One region of the Kitasatospora sp. NPDC004799 genome, then DNA from elsewhere that is predicted to be linked to it. Evidence: riboswitches for the same ligand, from Rfam matches in the RefSeq annotation. Region 1 holds a riboswitch; each other region holds the start of a gene.
The links. A riboswitch is a leader RNA that binds a small molecule or an ion and turns the genes downstream of it on or off. The one in region 1 is predicted to bind S-adenosylmethionine.
Positions count from the first base shown of each region.

Region 2: it holds a riboswitch for S-adenosylmethionine, as region 1 does, so the genes downstream of both, ABZW03_RS04905 (IclR family transcriptional regulator) here and thrC (threonine synthase) in region 1, are expected to answer to the same signal.
Region 3: it holds a riboswitch for S-adenosylmethionine, as region 1 does, so the genes downstream of both, ABZW03_RS14345 (aminotransferase class V-fold PLP-dependent enzyme) here and thrC (threonine synthase) in region 1, are expected to answer to the same signal.

Region 1 covers NZ_JBEXJK010000071.1:8,140-12,321, reverse strand. Annotated here, with positions in the region: gene ABZW03_RS12355 (cold-shock protein) at 1-48, opposite strand, end outside; gene ABZW03_RS12350 (ubiquitin-like small modifier protein 1) at 598-876, opposite strand; gene thrC (threonine synthase) at 902-2,209, opposite strand; SAM riboswitch class I at 2,226-2,361, opposite strand; gene ABZW03_RS12340 (glucosyl-3-phosphoglycerate synthase) at 2,474-3,511, shown strand; gene ABZW03_RS12335 (trehalose-6-phosphate synthase) at 3,549-4,182, shown strand, end outside.
Region 2 covers NZ_JBEXJK010000020.1:12,548-16,729, reverse strand. Annotated here, with positions in the region: gene ABZW03_RS04910 (threonine/serine exporter family protein) at 1-976, shown strand, start outside; gene ABZW03_RS04905 (IclR family transcriptional regulator) at 1,100-1,813, opposite strand; SAM riboswitch class I at 2,018-2,160, opposite strand; gene ABZW03_RS04900 (hypothetical protein) at 2,224-2,652, opposite strand; gene ABZW03_RS04895 (HEAT repeat domain-containing protein) at 2,878-3,615, shown strand; gene ABZW03_RS04890 (MerR family transcriptional regulator) at 3,619-4,182, shown strand, end outside.
Region 3 covers NZ_JBEXJK010000089.1:13,766-17,947, forward strand. Annotated here, with positions in the region: gene ABZW03_RS14335 (hypothetical protein) at 91-516, shown strand; gene trpD (anthranilate phosphoribosyltransferase) at 636-1,712, shown strand; SAM riboswitch class IV at 1,845-1,963, shown strand; gene ABZW03_RS14345 (aminotransferase class V-fold PLP-dependent enzyme) at 2,016-3,449, shown strand; gene ABZW03_RS14350 (Lrp/AsnC ligand binding domain-containing protein) at 3,453-3,734, opposite strand; gene ABZW03_RS14355 (rhomboid family intramembrane serine protease) at 3,731-4,182, opposite strand, start outside.

The sequences.
Region 1 (4,182 bases):
GCCGTAGCCCTTCTCCGCGTTGAACCACTTGACGGTGCCCTGAGCCATTCCGAACTCCCCTAGTGCTGTGCTGGCCCTTCACGCGCCCGCAGGTCGCGGGCCCGGGTTGGTTGAAGGCCGGCCCGGGGAACCCCCCCTGGGCGCAGCCGTGCACGCCGCAACCCTCCGCGCGGGACGCCAAGCGGCTTCCGGTGAGCGGGTGATTGCGTCGACCGCCGCTGAATGTATCCGGATCGACGCCCTCTGCAACAGGGTCAGCCACCGGTAATTCCGCCGGCGTATCAAGGGACAGGACGGGCCGAATCGGAATAATCTCGGCATTCCACGCCGGACATAGCGGACGAATTACCCAAATGTCCGCGGGAATTCTGACATCTGCCTGACATGTTTCCGTGGCCGCTCCCGGCGGCCGGACGCCCCCGGATCGAACGCGGAGGGTCGAACGCGGCGGGGCCGAAAAGAAAACCCTGTTCCCAGCCGAGCCACACTCTACTCCGACTCGACCCGGAAATATTCCCGCCGAAATGCAGGCGGTCGCCCGCGCATACGGAGAGCCGAATTCCGTACGCGTGGGCGACCGCTGGTTCCCGTGGCGGCTCAGCAGCCGCCGGCCACCGCCGGGATGATCGAGACGCTGGCGCCGTCCTTGATCTCGGTCGCCAGGCCCTCGGCGAACCGCACGTCGTCGTCGTTCACGTAGACGTTCACGAAGCGGCGCAGCTTGCCGGTGTCGTCCAGGATGCGGGCCGAGATGCCGGCGTGGTTCTTCTCCAGGTCGGCGATGACCTCGGCCAGGGTGGCCCCCTCGGCGGTCACCTCTGCGGCGCCGCCGGTGTAGGTGCGCAGGATGGTGGGAATGCGGACGTTGGCGCTCATGACTCTCCTTGCGGGGGCGGGTGGTTCAGGCGGACGCGAGGCCGGCGGCGCGGAACGAGTCCAGCGTCGGGCGGATGACGGTGGTCATCCCGGCGTCGGAGACGGCGTCCAGGGTCTTCAGGCCGTCGCCGGTGTTGATCGCGACGGTCTCCTTGGCCGGGTCCAGCTGCCCGGTCTCGACCAGCTTCTTGAGCACGCCGACGGTCACCCCGCCCGCGGTCTCGGCGAAGACGCCCTCGGTCCGCGCCAGCAGCCGGATCGCCGCCACGACCTCGGCGTCCGTGACGTCCTCGACCGCGCCACCGGTCCGGCGGGCGATGTCCAGCACGTACGGGCCGTCGGCGGGGTTGCCGATCGCCAGCGACTTGGCGATGGTGTTCGGCTTGACCGGCTTGATCACGTCCCGGCCGGCCTTGAACGCGGCCGACACCGGCGAGCAGCCCTCGGCCTGGGCGCCGAAGACCTTGTACGGCCGGTCCTCGACCAGGCCGAGCCTGATCAGCTCCTGCAGACCCTTGTCGATCTTCGTCAGCTGCGAGCCCGAGGCGATCGGGATCACGATCTGCTCCGGCAGCCGCCAGCCGAGCTGCTCGCAGATCTCGTACGCCAGCGTCTTGGAGCCCTCGCCGTAGTACGGCCGCAGGTTCACGTTGACGAAGCCCCAGCCCTCGCCGGCCGGGTCGCCGATCAGCTCCGAGCAGAAGCGGTTCACGTCGTCGTAGTTGCCCTCGATGCCGACCAGTTCGCCGCCGTACACCCCGGCCATGACGACCTTGCCCTGCTCCAGGTCGTGCGGGATGAACACGCAGGACCGGAACCCTGCGCGGGCCGCCGCCGCCCCCACCGCGCCGGCCAGGTTGCCGGTGGAGGAGCAGGACAGCGTGGTGTACCCGAACGCCCGGGCCGCCTCGATCGCGCACGCGACCACCCGGTCCTTGAACGAGTGGGTCGGGTTCCCGGAGTCGTCCTTGATGTGCAGCTGGGCGGTGAAACCGAGCTCGCGGCCCAGGTTGTCCGCCTTCACCAGCGGGGTCCACCCCGGGTTCAGGTTGGGCTTCGACGCCACGTCGGCCGGAACCGGCAGCAGCGGCGCGTACCGCCAGATGGAGGCCGGGCCGGCCTCGATCCGCTTGCGCAGCTCCTCGGCGCCCTCGCTGCCGAACTCGTAGGCGATCTCCAGCGGGCCGAAGCACTCCAGGCACGCGAAGCTGGGGCCGAGCGGGAAGCGGGTGCCGCACTCGCGACAGGACAGCGCGGCGGCGGGGCCGAGGTCGACGGGTGGGGGTCCCCCCGGCCGAAGGCTGGGGGAGGGTGCGGCGGTGTCGATAGCCATGATGGCGAGGCCTCTCTCCTCATCTTCCCCGTGTCGCGGTCGCGACACGGGCCGGAATTGGCACCTGTCCCGCCGGGGCCTGTCGACGACAGCCGCGCGAGAAGGTTGCCGGGACGTCAACGGGCCGTTCCCTCAGTCCCTCTGGATGAGCTTGTGAAATTGTGGTGGTGCGTGGGCGGCGACCCCGGCGTGCAAAGGTCCGACCGCTGTACGAAGACTGTATCCGAAGGCGTCAATCCTGAACGGGACCGTCCGCCAAGCGAGATGACACGTCCCACCGACCCCGCCGAGGAGACCTCCGTGCCCGCCGAACCGACCCCCGAGCTCCTCCCGCAGGCGGCGTCCTGGCTGCGCCGCCGCTCCTGGAGCGCGGCCGACCGGCCGGTCCGCACCCTCCTCGACGCCAAGGAGCGCACCGGCCGCACCGTCAGCGTGGTCCTCCCCGCCCTGGACGAGGAGGCCACCGTCGGCGACATCGTCCGCACCATCCGCCGCGAGCTGATGGAGGGCCTCCCGCTCGTCGACGAACTCGTCGTCGTGGACTCCGGCTCCACCGACGCCACCGCCGCCGTCGCCGCCGAGGCCGGCGCCCGGGTGGAGCACCGCGACCTGATCCTCCCCCGCCTGCCCGCCGTCCCGGGCAAGGGCGAGGTGCTCTGGCGCTCCCTGCTGGTGACCCACGGCGACATCGTCTGCTTCGTCGACGCCGACCTGCGCGAGTTCGACCCGGCCTTCGTCTCCGGCATCGTCGGCCCGCTGCTGACCGACGAGTCCATCCAGCTGGTCAAGGCCATGTACGACCGCCCGCTGGAGTCGGAGGGCGCCGTCCTGCCCGCCGGCGGCGGCCGGGTCACCGAACTCGTCGCCCGCCCACTCCTGAACCTCCACTGGCCGGAACTCGCCGGTTTCGTCCAGCCCCTCGGCGGCGAGTACGCGGCCCGCCGCTCACTGCTCGAACGGCTGCCCTTCCCCACCGGCTACGGCGTCGAACTCGGCCTGCTGGTCGACGCCCTGGAGCTGGCCGGCCTGGACGCCCTGGCCCAGGTGGACGTCGGCGTCCGGCACCACCGCCACCAGGACGGCCAGGCGCTCGGCCGGATGGCCGCCACCATCTACCGGACCGCCCTGGAACGCCTCGACCGCACCCACCGGCTCAAGGCCTCCGCCGACCTCGTCCACCCCCACCTCACCCAGTTCACCCGCGACCCGGAAACCCGCGCGTTCGCCGCGCACACCCACCCCGTGACCGCCCTGGAGCGCCCCCCGATGCACACCGTCCCCGAGTACGCGACCCGCCACTGAACGTTTGCCGCCCCACCACCCCGGCAACATCCCAACCATGGGCGATCTCACGACCAACCGTTCGAGCGCGACCGGCACCGCCCCCGTCCTGGTCGCCTCCAACCGGGGACCGGTGTCCTTCGGCACCGCCGAGGACGGCACGCTGACCCTGCGCCGGGGCGGCGGCGGCCTGGTCTCCGGCCTCTCGGCCATCGAGGACCCGAACGCCGTCTGGGTCTGCGCCGCCCTCAACGACGCCGACCGCAGAGCCGCCGCCGAGGCGCCCCACGGCCGCCTCGACCTGGCCGGCCACGAGGTCGGCGGCCAGGCCGTACGGATGCTGGACATCGACCCCCGGACCTTCGCCCGGGCCTACAACGGCGTCGCCAACTCCACCCTCTGGTTCGTCCACCACCTGCTCTACGCGACCCCCACCGCGCCCGCCTTCGACGCCGGCTTCCGCACCGAGTGGGCCGCCTACCAGGCCTACAACCGGGCGTTCGCCGAGGCCCTGGCCGCCGAAGCCGCCCCGGACGCCGCCGTCCTGGTCCAGGACTACCACCTGTCCCTGACCCCGGCCCTGCTCCGCGAGGCCCGCCCCGACCTGCGGATCGGCCACTTCTCGCACACCCCCTGGGCCCCGCCCGAGTACTACCGGCTGCTGCCCGACGACGTCGCCCGGGCCGTCCTCA
Region 2 (4,182 bases), on a different contig from region 1:
CCTGGTGCACCGGCTGCGGGCGGGCGGGCTCGACGGGCCGCGGGCGCTCGCCGAACTGGACGCGATCCGGCGGGCGCCGGCCCGCCGGCCCGCGTGGGTGTCGGACCTCGGGGCGCTGCCGGTCGGGGTGGGGGTCTGCCTCTTCCTGCAACCGGTGGCGGCGAACGTGCTGGCGGCCGGACTCGGCTCGCTGATCGTCGTGGGGCTGACCGTGCTCGCCCGGCGGCTGCCGTACCTGCGGCCGCTGCTGCCCGTCACGGCCGGGTTCCTGGTGGCCCTGCTGGTCCTCTCGCTCGCCCGGGCGTCCCTGCTGGACGGCCCGCTGCGGACCATCGTCGCCACGCTGGCGATCCTGCTGCCGGGTGGACTGCTCGTCACCGGGCTGTCGGAGATCGCCGCGGGCGCGGCCAGCGCGGGTACCGCCCGGCTGGTCTCCGGTGCGGTGCAGCTGGCGCTGTTCCTCGCCGGGGTGGCCGCGGCGGCGACCGCGACCGGCATGCCGGCCACCGCGCTGGCGGACGTGCAGGTCGCCCGGCCGAGCTGGTGGGTGATCGCGCTGGGGCTGGCGCTCGCGGTGGCCGGCGTAGTGGTGAACGTGAACACCCCGCCCTCGGCCGTCCCGTGGATCGTCGTGGTAATCGCGGTGAGCGTCACGGTCCAGGTGGCCGTGGGGTCGACGCACGGCGCGGCGGTCGGCGGCCTGGCCGGGGCGGTCACCGCCGCGGCCGCCGCCACCCTGGTGCACTGGCTGCCGGGCGGTCCGCTCTGGCAGGTGCTCTACCTCCCGGCGTTCTGGATCGTGGTGCCGGGCTCCTTCGGCCTGCTGCACACCGCGCAGATCGAGGTCGGCAACGGCGCGCAGTCGGTGCTGACGGCGGTGTCGGCGGTCTTCGGGGTGTCGATCGGCACCCTGATCGGCGCGGTGATCAGCCGGATACCCCGTCCGCGCCGCGCCGTCCTGCTGCCCCGGACCTGAACCGGGGCCGACCGCCCGGGGCCGACCGCCGTCTCGGGGCAGTGGGCCCCGGGGCGGCGGTCGGGCGGGCGGCGGTCGGGGGACGGCGGCAGTCGGGCGGGCAGCAGCCGGGTGGGCGCCCGGTCAGGGGTGGCGCAGCGCCTCGGTGAGCCGGTACGCCGCCTCGACCACGGCCTGGGAGAGCTGGGCGCCGGGGTGGCGGGTGAGCCGCTCGATCGGGCCGGAGACCGAGACGGCGGCCACCACCCGGTTGGACTGGCCGCGGACGGGCGCGGAGACGGAGGCGACCCCGAGCTCGCGCTCGCCGACGGACTGCGCCCAGCCCCGGCGCCGTACGCCGCTCAGGGCGGTGGCGGTGAAGCGGGCGCCCTGCAGCCCGCGGTGGAGGCGCTCCGGCTCCTCCCAGGCGAGCAGGATCTGGGCGGCGGAGCCCACCTTCATGGGGAGGGTGATGCCCACCGGAACGGTGTCCCGCAGGCCCGAGAGGCGTTCGGCGGAGGCCACGCAGATCCGCACCTCGCCCTGCCGGCGGTAGAGCTGGGCGCTCTCGCCGGTGAGGTCCCGCAGCTGGGCGAGGACCGAGCCGGCCGCGGCCAGCAGCCGGTCCTCCCCGGCGGCCGCCGAGAGCTCGCCGAGCCGGGGGCCGAGCATGAACCGGCCCTGCACGTCCCGGCTGACCAGGCGGTGGTGTTCGAGTGCGACGGCCAGCCGGTGGGCGGTGGGCCGGGCCATGCCGGTGGCGGCGACGAGGCCGCTCAGGCTGACGGGGCCGGACTCCAGGATGCCGAGGATCCAGGTGACCTTGTCGAGCACGCCGACGCCGCTCGTGTTCTCCATGGGTGGGGTACTCCAGTCTCGGGGCCCGGGAGCAGCGGGTGGTCGTCGCTGCTCCCGGCGGCTCCTGGTGGGGAGCCGGGGGGGTGGTCAGCGAGGACGGGCCGGGGAAGTCGGCCGATTGCCTGCGCCGGGCACGAGACGGGTACGCGGAAGGGCCGGGGCGGGAAGCGCCCGGGCGAAGGACAGCACAGAGAGCACCGTGTCTCCTCATCTTTCCCGCGCCACAGTGGCGACAGGCCGGAGTTGGCACTGCCCCCGCACGGCACGGCGCGTACTTCGGACGCCGGGTCGAACGGGGAGTTGCCGGGGCTTCGTAGGGCCGGTCCCTCCACCCCTCTGGATGATTCGCCAGGAACGATACAAGACTTCCCGGGCCGGTCGGCAAGCCCCCCACCACCCAGGGCTCCGGATCAGGCCTCCCTGACCACCTTCCCGACGCACAGCGCCCAGATGACCAGGGCGTCGATCGCGATCAGGACGATCGCCCACAGCGGGTAGTAGGGCAGCCAGAGGAAGTTGGCGAGCATGCCCAGCACGGCGACGCCGACCCCGACCGCCCGGGCCCAGAAGGCACCGCTGAAGACCGCCACACCGGCCACGACCACGACGATCCCGAGGATGAGGTGGATCCACCCCCACCCCTCGGTGTTCATCGAGTACACGTAGCTGCGGGTGACGATCAGCAGACCGTCCTTGCGGACGGCGGCGGCCCCCTGGAACACCGCCATCATGCCGGCGGAGATCAGCATGACCCCGGCGAAGATGGTCCACCCACTCGCATGGGGGTACCGCTGGGGGCCCCGGACGGTGGGGCCGGCCCCGGTAGCACTACTGGCCATGACACGGGCTCCTTCGGTGGCGGCCGCCTCGCGGACACGGGGAGACGGGGAGACGGGGAGAGGTGCTCCGGGCGGCGCGGGGGCGGTCGTGCGCCCGCGGCGGCGGAGCCCCGTCTCTCACGGTAAGACCGGACTCCGCATCCCGCCGCCGTGGGCCGCGGGCCCGGATCCGCTTGACCTTGTCACGGTGTCAACCCTTTCACTCTGGCCGAGGAGGTGGTCCCGATGACCAGGACGGAAGAAGGCACGGCCACGCACACGGCCACGCACACGGCCACGGCTGCGGTCGGGGAAACGGAGGCGGAGACGGAGACGGAGACGGCGCGGGCGCTGCGCGGGCTGGCGCACGGGGACTCCTCGGTGCGCCTGCAGGCGGCGCTGGCCGTCGGCACCGGCCCGCGCCCGGGGTTCGTCGGCGGGCTCGTCGAGCGGTGCGCCGTCGAGCCCGAGTTCTACGTGCGCGAGATGCTCACCTGGGCGCTCACCCGGCACGACCCGGCGCAGACGGTGCCGCTGCTGATCGACCAGCTCCGCTCGGAGCGGGCCCAGGCCCGGAGCCAGGCCCTGCACACGCTGTCCAAGATCGGCGACCGGCGGGCCTGGCCGGCGATCACCCCGGCGCTGCTGGCCGACGCCGACGAGGAGGTGGCCCGCGCCGCCTGGCGGACCGCCGTCGTGCTGGTGCCCGAGGGTGGCGAGCGCGAGTTGGCCGTAGTCTTGGCCGCTCAGCTCGGACGCGGCGGACGCGAGACCCAACTGAGCCTCAGCCGGGCGCTGATCGCGCTCGGGGAGGCGGTGCTGCCGACGCTGTCCGCCGCGACGACGGACCGCGACCCCCGGGTGCGCGCGCACGCGCTCGCCACGGAACGGCTGTGGCAGGACCCGGACGCCGGATTCGAGTTCGCGATCGAGGAGGCGAAGCGCACGGTGGCCCTCGGCGGGGGCGGCCAGGAGGGACGGTAGGCAGTGTTGATCGGCGACGTCGCGCGGCGGTCCGGGGTCAGCGCCCGCATGCTCCGGCACTACGAATCGCTCGGACTGGTGCGGCCGACGGGGCGTACCGGCTCCGGCTACCGGCGGTACTCGGAGGAGGACATCCGGCGGATCCTCCACATCGAGAGCCTGCGCTCGCTCGGCCTCTCGCTGCGCGACGTCGGGCGGGCGCTCGACGACCCCGGTTTCGCGCCCGCCGAACTCGTCGAGGACCTGATCCGCCGGACCCGCGAGCGGATCGCGGCGGAGACCGAGCTGCTCACCCGGCTGCGGCGGCTCGACGCCGCGGAACCCGCCGGCTGGGAGGAGGCCCTGCAGGTCGTCTCGCTGCTCCAGGCCCTGGAGTCGAAGAGCCCGGGGACGCGGCAGCGCGCGGCCCTGTCCGCCGGCGAGGACGTCCCGGTCCCGGTGGAGGCGCTGGTCGAGGCCGTGCTGGGCGAGTCGGACCCGATCGTCGCCGGGGCCCTCCGCTGGGCGCTGGCGCAGGCCGGCGGGGACGGGGCGGTGCTGCTCGCCGAGGGCCTGCGCGCCCCCGAG
Region 3 (4,182 bases), on a different contig from region 1:
GTGCGCGAGGGGGACTCGGCGGAGGGTGATCCGGAGTAGCATCCGGATCAGGCGAACGTGGTCCGGATCACACTTGAGGGAGCAGGGCCCATGGCGTACACGACCGATGAGACGCTCACCGTCCTCGTCTACAGCGACGACCGCAACACCCGCGAGCAGGTGCTGACGGCGCTCGGCCGCCGGCCCGCCGAGGATCTTCCGGAACTCTCCTACCTGGAGTGCGCGACCACCCCCGCGGTGCTCAAGGCACTGGAGAAGGGGGGAGTGGACCTCTGCGTGCTGGACGGCGAGGCCGTGCCGGCCGGCGGGCTGGGGCTCGGGCGCCAGCTGAAGGACGAGATCTACGGCTGCCCGCCGGTGCTGGTGCTGATCGGCCGGCCGCAGGACTCCTGGCTCGCCGCCTGGAGCCGGGCCGACGCCGCGATCTCCCACCCGGTGGACCCGGTGGCGCTGGCCGAGGCGGCCGCCGTGCTGCTGCGGGCGCGGCTGGCGAAGCGGACCCCGGCCGTCCGCTGAAATCCGCCCCGGCAACTAGAAAAGACGGGGGTAGAAGCGACCGCTTCGCTCGATAGGCTGGCTCCATCCGTACGGACGTCCCCCCGGAGCGGGGAACCGACAAACAGCTGGAGTCAGCCATGGTGAACGTGAACCCTGCGAACGGCGGTAGCGACCCCGCGCAGGTGGTCCGCACCTGGCCGGACATCCTGGCGGCGCTGTTGCAGGGGGAGGACCTCGACCGCTCGGCCACCGCGTGGGCGATGGACCGGATCATGAGCGGCGAGGCGTCCCCCGTGCAGGTGGCCGGGTTCATGGTCGCGCTGCGGGCCAAGGGCGAGTCGGTCGAGGAGATCGCCGGGCTGGTCGACGCGATGTACGCGCACGCCGAGCCGCTGGACATCCCGGGACCGGCGGTGGACATCGTCGGCACCGGCGGGGACCGCGCGAAGACCGTCAACATCTCCACTATGTCGGCGATCGTCGCGGCGGCCGCCGGTGCCAAGGTGGTCAAGCACGGCAACCGGTCGGCCTCCTCCGCCAGTGGTTCCTCGGACGTGCTGGAGAAGCTCGGCGTGGCGCTGGACCTCTCCGCCCGGCGGGTCGCCGAGGTGGCCGAGGAGGTCGGGCTCACCTTCTGCTTCGCGGCGAAGTTCCACCCCTCGATGCGGCACGCCGCCACCGCGCGGCGCGACCTCGGGGTGCCGACCGCCTTCAACATCCTCGGCCCGCTGACCAACCCGGCCAAGGTCACCGCGCACGCGATCGGCTGTTTCGACACCCGGCTCGCCGGGCTGATCGCCGGGGTGCTGGCGCGGCGGGGCGCGACGGCGCTGGTCTTCCGCGGCGACGACGGGCTGGACGAGCTGACCATCACCACCACCTCGCAGGTGTGGCTGGTGCGCGACGGGGTGGTCACCGAGACCCGCTTCGACCCGCGGGACGTGGGCATCGAGCTGGTCGGCATCGAGGCGCTGCGCGGGGCGGACGCCTCGTACAACGCCGAGGTCGCCCGGCGGCTGCTGGCGGGGGAGCACGGGCCGGTGCGGGACGCCGTCCTGCTGAACACGGCGGCGGCGCTGGTCGCGCTGGACCTGGGCGACGCGCCGCTCACCGAGCAGCTGGCGGCCGGCATGGCGCGGGCCGCGCGGGCGATCGACTCCGGCGCCGCGCAGGACCTGCTGCGGCGCTGGTCGGAGGCCACCAGCCGGATCTGAGGCGGCAGTTGGGGAGCCCGCGCCGGTACGCCGGCGCGGGCTCCCGCACGTCAGGAGCGCCCGGAGGCGGCTGTGTCCAGATGGTGGATGGCCGTTTGACCGCCCGCTGGGCGCGGCCTAGAGTCTTCGCCAGGTCATGAGCGACAGCGCCAAGCCCCAGCTTGCTGTCCGGCAACCCTCCGTCCGTGGCGGGGTGCCCTGGGTGAGGACCGGGTCGACACGGCGAACCGTCCGTGCGACAAGCGCGGACGCCCGACGACTAGCACTCCCGGGGTCCCTTACCCCTTGAAGGAGTGCATCCTCATGTCCGCCCACCCGTCTCCCGCCACCACCCTTCTCCCGGCGAGCTCCGCGCGGCAGCCCGGTGCCGAACTCCGCGCCCCGCTCGCCGTCCTCGGCGCCGACGTCCAGGTCCCGCTCGCCAGCGGTGAGAAGGTCGGTTACGCGGCGCTCGACTACGCGGCCAGCTCGCCGGCGCTCCAGCGGGTGTGGGACGACGTCGCCGCCTACGCGCCGTACTACGGCAGTGTCCACCGCGGGGCCGGGTACCTCTCCCAGCTGTCCACCGACCTGTTCGAGCAGAGCCGCCGCACCGTCGGCGAGTTCCTCGACCTGCGCGAGGGCGACCAGGTGGTCTTCACCCGGGCCACCACCGACTCGCTCAACCTGCTGGCCGCCGCCGTTCCGGCCGGCACCCGGGTGTTCGCCTTCGAGACCGAGCACCACGCCTCGCTGCTGCCCTGGGCGCACGCCGGACTGGACGTCAGCTACCTGCGGGCGCCGCGCTCGCGGGCCGAGGCGGTGGCCGCGCTGGACGCCGCGCTCGCCGGGGCGCCCGAGGGCCCCAAGCTGCTCTGCGTCACCGGCGCCTCCAATGTGACCGGCGAGCTGTGGCCGGTCGCCGAGCTGACCGAGACCGCGCACCGGCACGGCGCCCGGGTGGTGCTGGACGCCGCCCAGCTGGCGCCGCACCACCGGGTCTCGGTGCGCGAGCTGGACGTCGACTGGGTCGCCTTCTCCGGCCACAAGATCTACGCGCCGTTCGGCGCCGGGGTGCTGGCCGGCCGGGCGGACTGGCTGGACGCGGCCGAGCCGTACCTGGCCGGCGGCGGGGCGACCCGGACGGTGGCCCGGGAGACCGACGGCTCGGTGGCCGTGCAGTGGCACACCGGCCCGGCCCGGCACGAGGCCGGCTCGCCGAACGTGATCGGCGCCTACGCGATCGCCTCGGCCTGCCGGGCGCTGACCGAGGCGGGCTTCGACGCGCTGGAGGCCCGGGAGCAGCAGCTGATCGCCCGCCTGACGGCCGGGCTGGCCGGGATCCCGGAGGTCAAGGTGCTGAACCTGTTCGGCGACGACTCCGCCCGGGTGGGCGTGCTGTCCTTCGTCGTCCGGGGCTGGAACAGCTCGCACTTCTCGGCCGCGCTCTCCGCCGAGTACGGCATCGGGGTGCGCGACGGCCTGTTCTGCGCCCACCCGCTGGTGCGCACGCTGCTCGGCGACGAGGAGGTCGCGCCTTCCGAGTGCGGCGCGCCGGAGCCCTCGCTGCCGGGCGAGCGCAGCCTGAACGCGATCCGGGTGAGCTTCGGCGCCGGGACGCCGGACGAGCACGTGGACCGCTTCCTCACCGCCGTCCGGGAGCTGGTCACGGACGGCGCGGCCTGGAACTACCGCAACGAGGGCGGGCGCTGCGTCGCCACCGTGCAGGTCGACCGGGGCCGGCGCGCCGAGGGCTGAGCGCTACTCGTCCAGGCCGAGGGCGAAGGCGGCCTCCAGGTCGTGCTGGGAGTAGGTGCGGAAGGCGATCTGGGTCTCGGTGTGGGCCACGCCCGGGACCTTGTTCAGCCGGCCCGGGATGACCTCGGCCAGGTCGTCGTGCCGGCGCACCCGCACCATCGCCACCAGGTTGTAGCCACCGGTCACCGAGTAGACCTCGCTCACGCCGTCGATGGCGGCGATGGACTCGGCGATCTCCGGGATGCGGTCGACACTGGTCTTGATCAGGACGATGGCGGTGATCACAGTTCGGGCTCCTTTGTGAGGTGCCGCCAGGGTATCGGGCGTCCGCCGGGTCGTCGCGGGGGGTGGCGGACGACGGTGCAGGCGTAGAGGAACCCGGCCGAGAAGCCGATCACGTGGACCAGGTACGCCACTCCGGGCCCGGCCGAGTGCACCGACCACCACTGCAGGACGAACCAGAGGCCGAGCACCAGCCAGGCGGGGAAGCGCAGCGGGAGGAAGAACAGCAGCGGGACGAGGGTGGTCACCCGCGCCCTGGGGTGGAGGCGCAGGTAGGCGCCGAGGGTGGCGGCGATCGCCCCGGAGGCCCCGATGAGCACCCGGGTGGAGTTCGGCGAGTGCGCCTCGGCGAGTGCGAAGCCGTACGTGGTCAGGCTGCCGGCGGCCAGGTAGAAGACGGCGTACCGGGCCCGGCCCAGCCGGCGTTCGACGGTGGGGCCGAAGACCTGGA